One region of the Novosphingobium sp. BL-S-24 genome, then DNA from elsewhere that is predicted to be linked to it. Evidence: predicted binding sites of a transcription regulator. Region 1 holds the regulator's gene; the other holds the start of a gene.
What was found. Region 1 encodes LexA, which represses DNA repair genes until DNA is damaged. Its sites were predicted from a motif close to GTTCCNCNCTTGTTCT; they were not measured.

Region 1 (7,351 bases):
CGAACCTTCAATACCGGCATCGCGCGTATCAACAGATCGATATCCGCATTCGAACCAGTCGTTATGCTCGGGGCGACCAGACGGGCCAATCGCTCATCATCAGCTTCCCGCAAGTAATGCCCATTCAGGTTCTGAATTTTGGCAAGATCGAAACGAGATGGCGACTTACCGACATCCACCATGTCGAACCATTCAATCGCCTGTTCACGGGAGATGATTTCTTCATCTCCATGACCCCAACCCAGGCGCAGAAGGTAGTTGAATAGGGCCTCAGGAAGAATGCCCAAGTCATCTCGATACGAATCCACGCCGAGCGCACCATGGCGCTTCGATAGTTTGGCCCCGTCTGATCCATGGATAAGCGGAACGTGCCCGTAGAATGGGACATCCCATCCCATAGCTTCGATAATGACTAGCTGGCGGAACGCATTATTCAGGTGATCGTCGCCACGCAGCACATGCGTCACGCCCATGTCGTTGTCGTCGACCACCACAGCCAGCATGTATGTCGGAGTGCCATCACTGCGAAGGATGACGAAATCGTCTATCTCGGCATTTTGGACCGTTACGGACCCTTGGACCAGATCTTCGATCGTCCTTTCGCCATCCCGCGGCGCCTTGATGCGTACGACATATGGTCGATCGCTGGGCCACGAGGACGCGTCCGCATCGCGCCATTCGCTGTCGATACGAAACGGTCGACGTTCTTCCTGCGCCTTCTGGCGACGCTCCGCCAGTTCTTCGGAAGTAAGGTAACACCGATAGGCATAGCCACTTTCCAACAGCGATGCCGCTACCTCTGCATGGCGGTCCGAACGTGCGAACTGGAAAACCGGGTCTTCATCACCTCCAAGTCCAAGCCACGAAAGGCCGTCGAAGATAGCTTCGATCGCCGGCTCGGTCGAGCGCGCGCGATCTGTGTCTTCGATGCGAAGAAGATACTTGCCGCCATGATGGCGAGCATAGAGCCAGTTGAATAGGGCCGTGCGGGCACCGCCGATGTGAAGGAAGCCCGTTGGCGAGGGAGCAAAGCGCGTGACGACGGCCTTAGCACCTGTCGCTTCGCTGCCTGTACTACCGCTTGCCATCAATTCCACCTTGTGTCCTATGCGCACCATGGGAAACCAGGCCGCACCGTCCGAAAACCCGCTCCCGGATCAAGCCGGAGCCGCTGCATTGCAGCATGCGCAATGGAACAGCGGAAGCGGATTGTCGAGGGGTTTGGCGGGCTGCGAGCGATTTCTTTCGCGCGCCGGATTCGATCGTGGGCCGTGGTTAGCGGTAGCGTTCGGGATAGGGATCGTCGTCTGGTTCGGCCTTTCATCCGCCGCCTGGTGGATTTGCTTTTGCGTCACGTGCATATTGGCAATGGGCCTCGGCGCTTGCCTCAACCGCCGGTGCAACTCATACCCTCATGTGCGCCAGGCAGTCTTTGTGTTTCCGTTGATGGCGATGGCCGGATGTCTGGTTATCTGGGCCCGCTCCACCATTGCGGGAGAACCGGCATTGGATCGTCCAATGTCTGGGGTGTTCGTGGGCAAAGTGCTGGATCTTCAAGCGCAACCTGCGAGGGACAGAAACCGGCTGATGCTGGCTGTTCGTGATCCGTCGACCGGTCGTGCGGTTCGTGTCAGGCTCAATGTGCCAAGCGGAATCAATCCGGCTCAGATAGGCATCGGCGACATTATCGAGTTCAAAGGGCGATTGATGCCGCCCGCACCACCCATGTTGCCAGGAGCCTACAACTTCGCCCGGACAGCTTGGTTTTCCGGCATTGCTGCGAGCGGAACGGCCACGGCAATCAAGATACTCACCAGAAATCCTACAAGGAGCGTGGGACTATCGGGAACTCGTCGGGCGCTGACCGACCATATCCGCCGTCGGATTGGAGATGAACGTGCAGGCATTGCCAGTGCTCTGGTGACCGGAGATCGGGGGGGGATTTCGAAAACCGATGATGCGGCGATGCGGGATTCCGGCTTGGCCCACCTCTTATCCGTAAGCGGTTTGCACGTCAGCGCGGTGGTCGGCGCAGTTTACATCCTGTTCTTGCGGCTTCTTGCGCTGATCCCCTGGCTGGCGTTAAGGATCAGGTTGCCTGTTGCGGCAGCCGCTGTGGCCGCATTGGCCGGTATCACCTACACGCTGATTTCGGGTTCGGAGGTACCGACTGTTCGCTCCTGCATAGGCGCAATATTAGTGCTGGCAGCGCTGTCACTGGGCCGTGAACCTCTCTCGCTGCGGATGTTGGCGGTGGCTGCGCTCAGCGTGATGCTGATCTGGCCAGAAGCCGTCACTGGCCCGAGCTTCCAGATGAGCTTCGGTGCGGTTCTAGCTCTGGTTGCGGTAAGCACTGCTGCCCCAATCCGACTGTTTACTCAACCGCGCGACGAAGGGATGGCGATAAAGGCGTTGCGCCAGATAGCGATGCTTTTGCTGACAGGGATCGTTATCGATCTGGCTTTGATGCCGATCGGCCTATTTCATTTTCATCGCGCCGGGATTTACGGCGCGCTGGCTAATGTGCTTGCTATCCCTCTAACGACATTCATTGTCATGCCTTTGCTTGCCGCTGCTCTTATTCTGGATATCGCGGGACTAGGGTCACCAGTATGGTGGATGGCACAGAGTGCGATTGATCTGCTCGTGGCGATCGCGCATTGGTTTGCTTCTCGACCGGGTGCCGTAACTGTGCTGCCTGCAACGGGAAATGCCGCATTTTTGACATTCGCGGCGGGGGGACTTTGGATCGGGCTATGGAATGGGCGCATTCGCTGGATAGGCCTTCCCCCAGCCCTGATCGGTGCAGGCAGTCTGGCCTTTGCTCCACCCCCTGACATACTTGTTTCAGGTGACGGCCGTCATGTTGGACTTGTCGACGAAACAGGCCAAAATCTGTTCCTTCTACGCGACGGCGGTGACGGTTATTCTCGAGACAACATGAAGGAACTCGCCGGGATGGAAGGCGATCCTATAGCGTTGACCGAGTGGCCCGGCGGTGCATGTAATCCCGATTTCTGCGCAATAACAATCAGACGCGGCAATTCCGCCTGGCGGGTCCTAATTTCCCGCGGAAGGAACTCCGTGCCTGAACGATCACTCGCCGCAGCTTGCGATCATGCCGACATCGTCATTTCGGATAGATGGCTACCCCGAAGTTGCAGCCCGACATGGTTGAAAGCGGACCGCAATTTCCTCTCAGAAACCGGCGGAATGACTATCAACTTGTCTAAAAGGAGCTTTCGTACGGTCGCACAGGATCAAGGTCAGCACGGATGGTGGCGTCCAATTGAGCGCAAACTCTATGTACGAACGAACATTCCTACAACGCCCACTATTCCCCAAGGTCCGCTTGCAAGTCAGTGATAACGACGCAGAAGCCCGGCGAGCTTACCTTGAACTTCGACCTCATCCGAACGATAGATCTGCGGCTCATAAGCGGCGTTGGCGGGATCGAGGCGGACCATTCCGTTCTCGCGCCGCAAGTATTTCAACGTAGCTTCCTCACCACGAACCAGCGCAACAATAATCTCTCCGTCACGAGCGGTACTCGTCCGTTTCACGAGCGCAAAATCCCCGTCGAGTATGCCTGCCTCGAGCATTGAATCGCCCGACACTTCAAGAGCATAGTGCTCACCCGAACCAAGCAAAGCAGCAGGAACCGGAAGCATCGACTGCCCCTCCAACGCTTCAATAGGAACGCCAGCAGCAATGCGGCCGTGCAAAGGAATCTCGATGACGTCGTTCGCCGGGCTGGGCGTATCCATTGCCGTCCGCTTATTGGCCGTATGAAGGGCTGAGGCGACAGAAGGCGCGGACGATTTAGCTCCTGCTCCATCGGATTGCCGCAGTACTTCGAGAGCACGAGCACGGTTCGGCAGACGTCGAATGAAGCCGCGTTCTTCCAAAGCCGATATAAGGCGATGAACACCCGATTTCGACTTGAGATCCAGCGCCTCCTTCATCTCTTCGAAGCTTGGCGAAATACCACTTTCTTCCAAGCGCACCTGGATGAACTGGAGCAATTCGTGCTGCTTGCGCGTCAACATGTCGCTGCCTCTTAATTGCCATCCGATATGATCATCGAATAGTGTTCCGCTGTGAACATTGAGGGAACAATTAAGCAACAAAATACAGGGGCGTCAAGCGGAGACCTACAGAATACCGCCGTTGCGGAGCATGAAAACCTGCACATTTTCGCCTTTGCCGGCTGCAGGTGCATGAGCTGCGCGATCAATCAGCACGTTGCATTCAGATAGCGCGTACAACGCGGCACTATCCTGGTTGATAAGGGGCAGCACTTCCTTGCCATCCCACCGCCCCCGCAAGAACTCACGCCTCGACCCGGTTGATCGAACCGACGCTCCTAGCATAGCGGAGACGCTATTCGGAACAGCGACGCTAGCACCGAGTAACTGACGCAACAAGGGGAGCAGGAAGAGGTAGGCAGTCACGAAACTGGAAACGGGATTGCCGGGGAGGCCAAGAATGATTTGCTTCTTCGCCGCGCTTTCACGAGTTGCGACAAGAAGTGGCTTCCCTGGCTTTATAGCCACGCGCCAGAAGTCGATAGTTGCACCCCAGCGTTCCAGCGCAGGGCGCACGAGATCATGGTCGCCCACAGAGGCGCCCCCACTCGTCACGATGATGTCCGCATCCGCCGCGGCTTCGAAGGCGTTCGTCAGGTCGTGCAAAGTGTCTGGGATTGGACCAACCGTTTTCGCATTGATTTGCAGCGGGGCGATAAGCGCGCTTAGCATCGCTCCGTTGCTGGCTGGCATTTTTCCATCAGAAGGATCGCTCGAATCCGCCGATAGTTCATCTCCGCTGTCGATGACGACGACGCGAGGCGGCTTACGCACCGTCAAATGCTTCTGGCCTGCTGCCTTGGCCAAGGCAATCTGGGCGGCACCAATCAACTGTCCCTCAAGCAGGATCTCCTGACCTTCGTGAAAGTCCATTCCTCGACGGCGGATGTGCTTGCCTGGGGGCAGGGGGGCTTCGCCGGTCAAAGCTATGGCGTCTGGTTGCCTCCCGACATCTTCTTGAAGGATGACACAGCCAGCGCCAGAAGGAATGACTGCCCCGGTGGAAATGCGCACCGCCTGGGCGTTCCCGATCGCCCCGTGGAAGGGGTGTCCCGCTGAGCTTTCGCCGACGACCTCCCAAGGTCCCCTGAATCCATCATCTGCCACGGCATAGCCGTCCATGGCAGAAAGATCGAACGTCGGTTGAGTGCGCTTTGCGAGCACCGGTTCTGCCAAATAGCGCCCAATAGCTTGGGGTATCTCGACGTGCTCGATCGCCCCGAGCCTGGCAAGCGCGAGCAGGCGGGCCTGTGCCTCTTCCAGAGGCATCGGGGGAAAATTGCTCACTCGTTCCAATCGTCAGCCCGCCAATGTCCCGATTTGCCTCCGCGCTTTTCGACAAGCCGGACGTCGCCGATCACCATGCCTTTATCCAACGCCTTGGCCATGTCATAGATCGTGATCAAGGCGATGGAGGTAGCTGTGATGGCTTCCATCTCCACCCCAGTCTTGCCAGTAAGGGACGCAGTGCCGGTGACGCGAACCGCATTTTCCTCATATGCAAATTTGATGGTGACCGCGTCGATCATCAGGGGGTGACACATAGGGATAAGATCAGCCGTCTTCTTGGCAGCAAGGATTCCGGCTATCCTAGCAGTTCCAAGTACATCGCCTTTCGGCGCGTCACCTGCGCGAATAGAGGCCAGAGCCTGCGGACTCATGGCAATCCGACCCGACGCCACTGCCACCCGGCGTGTTTCCGGCTTGTCGCCCACATCGACCATGCGCGCAGTGCCGTCAGGGTCGAGATGTGTTAGCCTCTGGGCCATTTGCGGGTATGGTCCTTTATTATCCATGCCGAACTAGACTGGTCATCCACCCGTAAGCAATGCCCGTGTCGCTCGTTCCACATCCGCCTCGCGCATCAGGCTCTCCCCAACAAGAAAAGTTCTCGCACAGGGCGACAGACGCTCAAGGTCTGCGTGGTTGTTAATCCCGCTCTCGCTAACCAGCAGAGTTCCTTCCGGTGCCCGAGGGGCGAGCCTTTCGGTAATGCCGATGTCTGTCACAAACCGCCGCAGATCACGATTGTTCACTCCAATCAACCTTGATCTCAGACGGCTTGCACGTTCCATCTCTGCCTCATCATGAACCTCGACCAAGCAATCCATTCCCCGCTCATGGGCCGCCGCTTCGATCTCCGCCATGAGCATGTCGTCCAAGGCAGCGACGATGATAAGTATGGCATCGGCTCCGATTGCCCGAGCCTCAGCGACCTGCCACGGGTCCACCATGAAGTCCTTACGGATAACCGGCAGCGTACAGGCGGCCCGAGCGTCCATCAGAAAATCCTCGTGACCTTGGAAATAAGAGGCATCCGTCAATACCGAAAGGCAGGCTGCGCCGCCTTTCTCATAAGCAGTGGCGTGCTCGGCCGGGCGAAAATCTGGTCTGATTAAGCCTTTTGAAGGACTGGCCTTTTTGATCTCCGCAATCAAGGCATAACCGTCTGCTGCGCGTTTCCGCAACGCTGCTTCGAAACCACGAGGAGCAGTTTCATGCGCGGCATGGGCGTCAAGATCGTTTATGGTCGCGATACCTTTACGGGCTGCAACTTCCTGCCGCTTCGTATCACAGATTTCGGTTAGCTTATCGGGCATATATTCCTCGTCAGCCGCGTGTTGCCGCAATCCAGCAATCCAGCAAGGCGTTGGCGAGGCCTTTGTCGATCGTCTCCGCGGCTTCTTCTACGCCATCGGCCCAGTTATCGACCTCACCTGCGACCATCAGGGCACCCGCAGCGTTGAACAGCACGGCGTCGCGGTAGGGGCTGTGTTCGCCCAGAAGAAGTTGGCGCAGGGCCTTTGCGTTATGGACCGGGTCTCCGCCACGGATCGCATCCACGGGCGCAACCGAGAGTCCGGCATCCTGAGGGCGTACCCGTCGCATCGATAGCTCGTCACCATTGATATCAGCGACTTCGTTCCCGCCCGCTAAGCTCAATTCATCCAGACCTTCGTCGCCCGAAACGACCATCGAATGATCCGTCCCCAGACGTTGCAGCGCTTCTGCATAGATGGGTACATAGGCGGGTCGGGCGATGCCGATCAATTGGCGGGATACGCGGGCGGGGTTGGCCAGCGGCCCCATCAGATTGAAGATCGTGCGCCGTCCGAGCGCCTTTCTCAAAGGCATCAAACGCCCCAATGAGGGGTGATGACGATTTGCGAAAAGGAAGCCGATGCCGATTTCCGACAGAGTCGATTCGGCTGTCTCGACTGCGCGATCGAGATCAAGCCCCAACGCCTCAAGTGTGTCGGCGG
Region 2 (7,351 bases), 450 kb from region 1:
AAGCGCTGCGGGGATGGGGTGCGGCGATTGGCTCCCCGCCGAAATAGGCGAAGCGGAACGTCGCCGGATTGCCTGCCGCGCCCTTGAAGCTGTAAAATCGGTGCGCGCCTATCGTACCCAGATAATTCAAGCTCGGCGCCCAGTACGGGCTTACCTGAACCGTATGGTAGTGGGTTGCCAAGCCAACCGGCGAATAGACATAGCCAGCCAACGCGGCACGCGCGACGTTCTCGGCCCGATCCCAGAACAGGTGTTGCGGGCGCCGGGCGAGCGACCCATCGCAGGTGAACGAAAACTGGCACCCGGTCGGTCTTTCAGACCCTTCGTAGACCACCCCGCACACGGTCTTTGGATAGGCCGGATGAGCCACGCGATTGAGCACGACTTGTGCCACGGCACGTTGCCCGGCGTCGGGTTCGCTTGCCGCTTCATAGTATATCGCCGCGGTCATGCATTGCACGGCGCGGGAGCGATCCACGCCCGAATTGTCGATCCGAAGAGCACGAGCTGCGGGACCGGAGCCCAGTGTTGGGCCGGACGGAATGTCGTCAGCGTCCGATCGGATTCCTTCGCCCACCCGCAGAGGAGCCAGGCTATTGTCGAGGTAATAGAAAGCTGATCCGGGGAAGCTTGCGCCTGCCTGTTCGAAAGGCATTGCAGTGCCCGGGCCGTCTGGCGAACCGGCGTCAGCTATCGAGAAGCGATCCCATCCGTCACCCCACCCCCCCGGTGCCGCGAAGGCGGGGAGTGCAATGGCCGCTAGAGCAGTGACGCCCAGGGTCCAGCGTCGACGCAACTTGATCGGGCGTTCCCGCACCCCGTATGTGCGGCGCGCAAATCGGCCGTTAAAGTCGCGCGGACGTTCGAAACGGTCTGGTAGATTGGCCGCGCAACTCCGCAAGACCGCGTGAGCAGCCATCTTGTCAGTAGGGGAGAGGGCTGCGGACACACGCTTCCTTCGATGGGCGCATATTTGGAGATTGACGACCTAGTCGGCTGCGCTGGCAATTGCACCTGACCATTGATCGTCGTCCCGTTGCGGCACAGGGACTGCTCTAACCACTAACTCTTAAGAAGTTGCATGAATGGCCGTGTCGCTTGCCTTAGTCGGGGGCAGGCAGTATCGGCGCGGCTTCGTCATGGGTGCCTGCGATGCCAGGCCTAAGAGGGAAGCCGGCTGGGATTGTCGGCGCTGCCCCCGCAACTGTGACCGGAGAGCGCGCCTCCATTGCGCCACTGGACGGCCCCGTTGCGGGCCCGACCGGGAAGGCGGGGGCGGGCCATGATCCGGAAGCCAGGAGACCTGCCCATGGTCGTCGTTCCGCAGCCGAGCGGGGAAGTTCGGCATGCAGCGAGCAAGCGAGCCTTGAGGACGGCGCGCCTGCCTCCGCCATGAACGGCAATACGTTCAAAGGTTTGGAGGAATTGCTGTGAAGTATCTGTTTTTGCTTGGCTGTGCCATGGTGACGAGCACCCCTGCGGTTGCAGAGGACGCCGATGGTTGCGCCGATTGCCGCCCGTTGTCCCCCGCGATCGTGGTAACCGCAAATCGTGAGCCGACGCCGATCACTCAGGTCGGCCAGTCGATCAGCGTCATCACCCGCGATGATATCGAGCGTGTCCAGGCGACCACTGCCACTGATGTCCTGGCCCGCGTACCGGGTGTATCGGTGGTCCAGTCAGGCGGTTTTGGTCAGCCTTCCAGCGTCTTCATTCGTGGCGCTGAGAACGCACAGAGCCTGGTGCTGATCGACGGAGTGCGCATCAACGATCCGGGCGACGTTGGCGGCGGCTTTGACTTCGGGGCGCTTACCATCGGACAGTTCGACCGGGTTGAAGTGCTGCGCGGGTCCTCCGGCGTGCTGTGGGGCAGCCGGGCGATCGGCGGCGTCATCAACTTCATCACCGAGCGGCCAACCGAGGAATGGACCGCCCGCGCTCAGGCTGAATATGGCTGGCGAGATCGCCGGCAGGTCGCTGCATCGGTTGCCGGCCTGATCGGGCCAATCGGTCTGACTCTGGGCGGAAGCTGGATGAAAGGTGACGGCTTCTCGGCGTTCAATGAACGCCGTGGCGGCACGGAAAAGGATGGGTTCGAAAGCCGGAGCGCGAACGCGCGGGCGCAAGTTGAACTGGCGCAAGGGCTGTCCGTCGATGCCGGTGGATTTTATACCAAGGCGAATTACGACTATGACAACACGGGCGCGGATGCGCTCAATGTCGGGCGTAAGCGGGACACGCTGGGCTATGCCAACGTGCGCTACAAGGGACTGGACGATCGCCTTTCAGCGCGGATCGGGTTCGGCCTTAACGATACGCACCGTGTTTCGGACGATGCTGTTTTCGGTCCCTACACGACCGATGGGCGGACCGAACGATTTGAGGGGCAGTTGCTGGTTTCGCCGGTGGACATGGCGAGCGTGCAGCTTGGCGCCGAAACCGAAAAGCAGAAGTTCGCCGACAACTTCGGGTCGAGGGACTCGACGTCGATGGACAGTTTCTACGGCAATCTTACGTTGCGCCCTTTGACGGGACTAACTCTCAACGGGGGTGTCCGCTACGATGACCATCGGGATTTCGGCCACAAGACGACTTTGGCGGCCAATGGTGCCTGGCTTCTCGGCGAGGGTGTGGATGCTCCGGTTCTAAGGGCGAGCTATGGCGAAGGGTTCAAGGCGCCTTCGCTCTATCAACTTTATTCGAACGGTGGCTTCAGAGCTCTGGATGCCGAGACATCCACGGGCTGGGATGCCGGGATCGAACAGCCTTTTGCCGAAGGAACGGGGCGTTTCACGCTGACCTATTTCGATCGCAAGACCAAAAACCTCATCGACTATGATCTCACGCAGTTCAACTACTACAACGTGGGTCGCGCCCGCGCAAAAGGCGTGGAACTGGGAATGCAGGTTGTCGACTGGGAAGGGTTCGACGTGAATGTTGCGGCCACTTACCTCGATGCCACAAACGCTCTCACTGGCACCCGTTTGGCACGCAGGCCGCGCACGAACCTGTACGCAAGCATCGACAAGGCGTGGGAAGTCGGCCTCAGGCTGGGTATGGACCTTCGCGTCGGCGGCGGCCGGTATGACAACACGCTCAACACCCAGTATGTTGGCGGTCACGCGGTGGTCGGATTGCGCGGGGCGTTTGCTGTGAGCCCCAAGATCGAAGTTTACGGCCGTGTCGAAAATCTCTTCGATGAGCACTACGAGGTCGTTCGAACTTATGGCACGCCGGGTAGGTCAGCCTATGCCGGCGTTCGTCTGAAGATGTAAAACGACAGCGGCGGTACCTCATTTGGGTGCCGCCGCCATTTCAATGGGCTTTAGCTCGTCACGAAGTGGCCTTTGGACCAGACCCACATCTGGCTGTTATGCTGCTCTTTCTCGCGCTGATGTTCTTCGCGCTGCCTGTCGAAGATCAGCGACCCGGTTGCGCGGGCAAAGCGGCTGCGACGGAAGGGGATTTCAGCTCCGATGCTCATGATCTCTCTCCTCTTTCAACAAGAACGCTCCTGTAAGCAGGCCGGTTCCTTGATGTCAGCCTACCGGTTTCCGACCCCTCGAGCGAACTGCTGTTGCAGGCTGCCCAGCGCATACGGAGAAATCGGCGCCAATCCAGCTGCTGGACGCCCTTTGCGCAAGGCTGCGCGATCGTTGTTGGATGGGTCGACCACGCGAACCCGCACGGCCGCTTTCCCCTTTTCGCGCACGCCCAGTAATTCGGCCGCGCCTTTAGACAGATCAATGATCCTTGCGCTCTCTCCGAACGGGCCGCGATCGTTTACTCGTACGATGATCCGCCGCCCCGTATCGAGTGACGTCACTTCGACATAGGATGGTAGGGGCAAGGTTTTATGGGCTGCCGTGGGCCAGTCGGGTCTGAATCGTTCACCATTGGCGACCTGGTTGCCGCTTTCGTTGCCATACCACGTGGCATATCCAAGCATGTCATAGTCGGGCTGAGCTTGAGGGACGAATGTTTGCCCGCGAACCTGGTACGGTGGACCAATACGGATCGGAAGGTCGCTCACCGGTCGGTATTTCGTACCGCCTCCGCAAGCTGCAAGCGCGAACGTAACGGCGCAGATCAGAATGTTACGGCAGGGGCGTAACATCAACCAGATGCTAGAGCCGACAGGTCGACCCTCCAACCGGGGCCTGTTTGCTTTCCACAAACTATGGCCTCGTCGTCATTTAGTCGCAGCGGTCGTAATATCCCGCGCGACAGGCCGAGGCATCTTCACGCCATTCCTGCATGGCACGATCATAGTCATTCCGCTGCCTCTCATAATCCTGACGCTGCCGGGCATAGTCGGCTCGCGCCAGGTCATAATTTTGTAGGTCTGTACGGTAACCCTTGTCATCCAGCTTTGGACGGGAGCGGGTGGAATTATAATCCGACCAGCCTTGCGCATATCCCGCATCCCGGTTGCGCACGTAGTCGAGCTGATCCTGGTTCATCCGGCGAATTGTCGCTGTGTCCCGCGCTATTTCGTCGGGCGTCAGGTCGGGATCATAGGGATCATCCGCGATCGCAATCGAACTGATGCTGAGCGCAATGACCACCGCCAGACAACGACCAACCGTGTACCCCATCGAAGCACCCCTTCCACCTCAAGCTTACTGTATGCCAGCGGGATGGAAGCGATGCAAAGCGGTTGCGACAGGCGGTTGGTCGTTCTGGTCGCGGCAGAGCCGGGATCAACCCCCGACTGCACCGGGTCCGGCATCGTCCGCAGGGCACCGGATCGCATCACCTTTCCAGCATGCCGGGTTGCTACGTTCCCAGTCCTTGCGTTCAGCCCGATACTCCTGAACGGCGGCTTCGTTGTTCTGCAACGCCTGCTGATAGGCCGCTTCATTGCGCTCGGTGCGCACTTCGGTAGCTGCCATCTCCGCGGCCGCTGCATTTTCGCGCGCGATGTTTTCATCGACCTGGCGCTGTGCGGCCTGTGCCTGTTGTTCGTTGAGCGCCTGACGCTCCGCTACCGGATCACCGGGTTCGGGAATGGTCGACAGATCGGCGTGCGAGGTTTGCGAGTTGCTGGCGAGCGCAGCGCCGGGGACGGCCATAGCCGAAAGCGCAATCAGGGACACCGGAGCGATCATCCGGGCGATGGGGCGCATGATAGAGCGCATGGGGCATTCTCCTGTCTTCATGTCTTCCCTTCCGGTCATTAACGCACAAACCAGGCATGGTTTCCCTGTGCCTTGGCAGACAGGCGACATCGTCGGCCAATGACCCTCCCTGGTCCTTGCCATGTCGCGTTCGTGTCCCATTTAGGAAAGCACGCCGAGCCTGCCGCTTGATCCACGCGAACAAATCTGGAACATACCGCCTCCATGAGTCTCACCCACATCACCGTGCGCGGCGCGCGCGAGCATAATCTCAAAGGCTTCGACATCGCGCTCCCGCGTGAGAAGCTGATCGTGATCACCGGCCTTTCGGGGTCGGGGAAATCCAGCCTCGCGTTCGATACGATCTATGCGGAGGGCCAGCGTCGTTACGTGGAAAGCCTGTCGGCCTATGCCCGGCAGTTTCTCGAAATGATGCAGAAGCCGGACGTCGAGCATATCGACGGGCTGTCTCCGGCGATCTCGATCGAGCAGAAGACGACGAGCCGCAATCCCCGGTCGACCGTTGCGACCGTGACCGAAATCTGGGATTATATGCGTCTGCTGTGGGCGCGGGTGGGCATTCCCTATTCGCCCGCGACCGGCCTGCCGATCGAGGCGCAGACGGTATCCAACATGGTTGATCGCGTCATGGCGCTGCCGGACGGCACGCGGCTCTATCTGCTCGCCCCAGTAGTTCGTGGGCGCAAGGGCGAGTATCGCAAGGAACTCGCCGAATGGCAGCGGGCCGGTTACACCCGCGTCCGTATCGATGGCGAATTCTACGAGATCGAGGATGCCCCGGCGCTCGACAAGAAGTTCAAGCATGACATCGAGGTCGTGGTCGATCGCATCGCCGTGAAGGAAGGCATTCAGACGCGTCTGGCGGACAGTTTCGAGCAGGCGCTGAAGCTGTCCGACGGCCTTGTCTATGCCGACATGGCGGACGGCACTGTCCCGGGTCGCGAGGATGAAGATGCGGGCGGAGCGATGAAAGGCGCGGGGCTTCCTGCCAATCGTATCGTTTTTTCCGAGAAGTTCGCCTGCCCGGTAAGTGGTTTCACGATCGAGGAGATCGAGCCTCGCCTGTTTTCGTTCAATGCGCCGCAGGGCGCATGTCCGGCATGCGATGGCTTGGGTGAAAAACTGCTGTTCGATCCGCAACTGGTCGTACCGAACGAGCATCTTACGCTGAAGCAGGGCGCCATCGTCCCTTGGGCAAAATCGAACCCGCCGTCGCCTTACTACATGCAGGTGCTGTCCAGCCTCGCCAAACATTTCGGTTTCGACCTGACGACCGCATGGGACTCGCTGTCACCTGAGGTGAAAGTCGTGATCCTCCACGGTACGGCAGGCAAGGCGGTGCCGCTGACGTTCAAGGACGGACGCAAAGAATATACCGTTAACAAACCGTTCGAGGGCGTCATCGGCAACCTGAATCGCCGTATGATCCAGACCGATAGTGCTTGGATGCGAGAGGAGCTCTCCAAGTTCCAGACCGCCCAGCCGTGCGAAACCTGCCATGGCAAGCGGCTCAAGCCTGAGGCGTTGAGCGTGAAGATCGCCGGCAATGACATTGCGGACGCCGCCCGGTTTTCCGTTTCAGATGGTTTTGCGTGGTTCGGTGCGCTTGAAGAGAAACTGACGGAACAGCAAAAGCAGATCGCCAAGGCGATCTTGAAGGAGATCAACGAGCGGTTGGGTTTCCTCAACAACGTCGGCCTTGATTACCTGAATTTGGATCGTACCAGCGGGACTTTGTCTGGCGGTGAAAGCCAGCGTATTCGCCTTGCCAGCCAGATCGGATCGGGCCTGTCCGGCGTGCTGTACGTGCTGGACGAGCCGAGCATCGGTCTGCACCAGCGCGATAACGACATGTTGCTTGAAACGCTCAAGCGGCTGCGCGACCTAGGCAATACGGTCATCGTCGTCGAGCATGACGAAGATGCGATCCGCACTGCAGATTACATCGTGGACCTTGGCCCCGGAGCCGGTGTGCACGGCGGGCAGGTTGTGGCCGAAGGCACGCTGAAACAAGTGCTGAAAAGCAAGCAAAGCCTCACCGCTGCATATCTCAACGGCACTCGCGCGATCGACGTGCCCAAGAAACGGCGCAAGGGGAACGGCTCTTTTATCACGGTGGAAAATGCCCGCGCTAACAACCTGACCGGCGTAACGGCCAAGTTCCCGCTCGGCACGTTCTGCTGTGTGACGGGGGTGTCGGGATCGGGAAA

Region 2: a site for LexA is predicted at 5,319-5,334, ahead of uvrA (excinuclease ABC subunit UvrA). Genes of this name have one in related genera too.

What each region holds. Positions count from the first base shown of each region.
Region 1 is NZ_CM145488.1:358,740-366,090, forward strand. Features, by position in the region: gene gltX (glutamate--tRNA ligase) at 1-1,088, opposite strand, end outside; gene ACZ1JM_RS06875 (ComEC/Rec2 family competence protein) at 1,117-3,366, shown strand; gene lexA (transcriptional repressor LexA) at 3,360-4,049, opposite strand; gene ACZ1JM_RS06885 (molybdopterin molybdotransferase MoeA) at 4,155-5,357, opposite strand; gene moaC (cyclic pyranopterin monophosphate synthase MoaC) at 5,372-5,857, opposite strand; gene trpC (indole-3-glycerol phosphate synthase TrpC) at 5,900-6,688, opposite strand; gene trpD (anthranilate phosphoribosyltransferase) at 6,699-7,351, opposite strand, start outside.
Region 2 is NZ_CM145488.1:2,643,822-2,651,172, forward strand. Features, by position in the region: gene ACZ1JM_RS18010 (cell wall hydrolase) at 1-919, opposite strand, end outside; cobalamin riboswitch at 1,125-1,325, shown strand; gene ACZ1JM_RS18015 (TonB-dependent receptor plug domain-containing protein) at 1,431-3,275, shown strand; gene ACZ1JM_RS18020 (hypothetical protein) at 3,326-3,484, opposite strand; gene ACZ1JM_RS18025 (septal ring lytic transglycosylase RlpA family protein) at 3,545-4,117, opposite strand; gene ACZ1JM_RS18030 (hypothetical protein) at 4,197-4,598, opposite strand; gene ACZ1JM_RS18035 (hypothetical protein) at 4,704-5,141, opposite strand; gene uvrA (excinuclease ABC subunit UvrA) at 5,346-7,351, shown strand, end outside.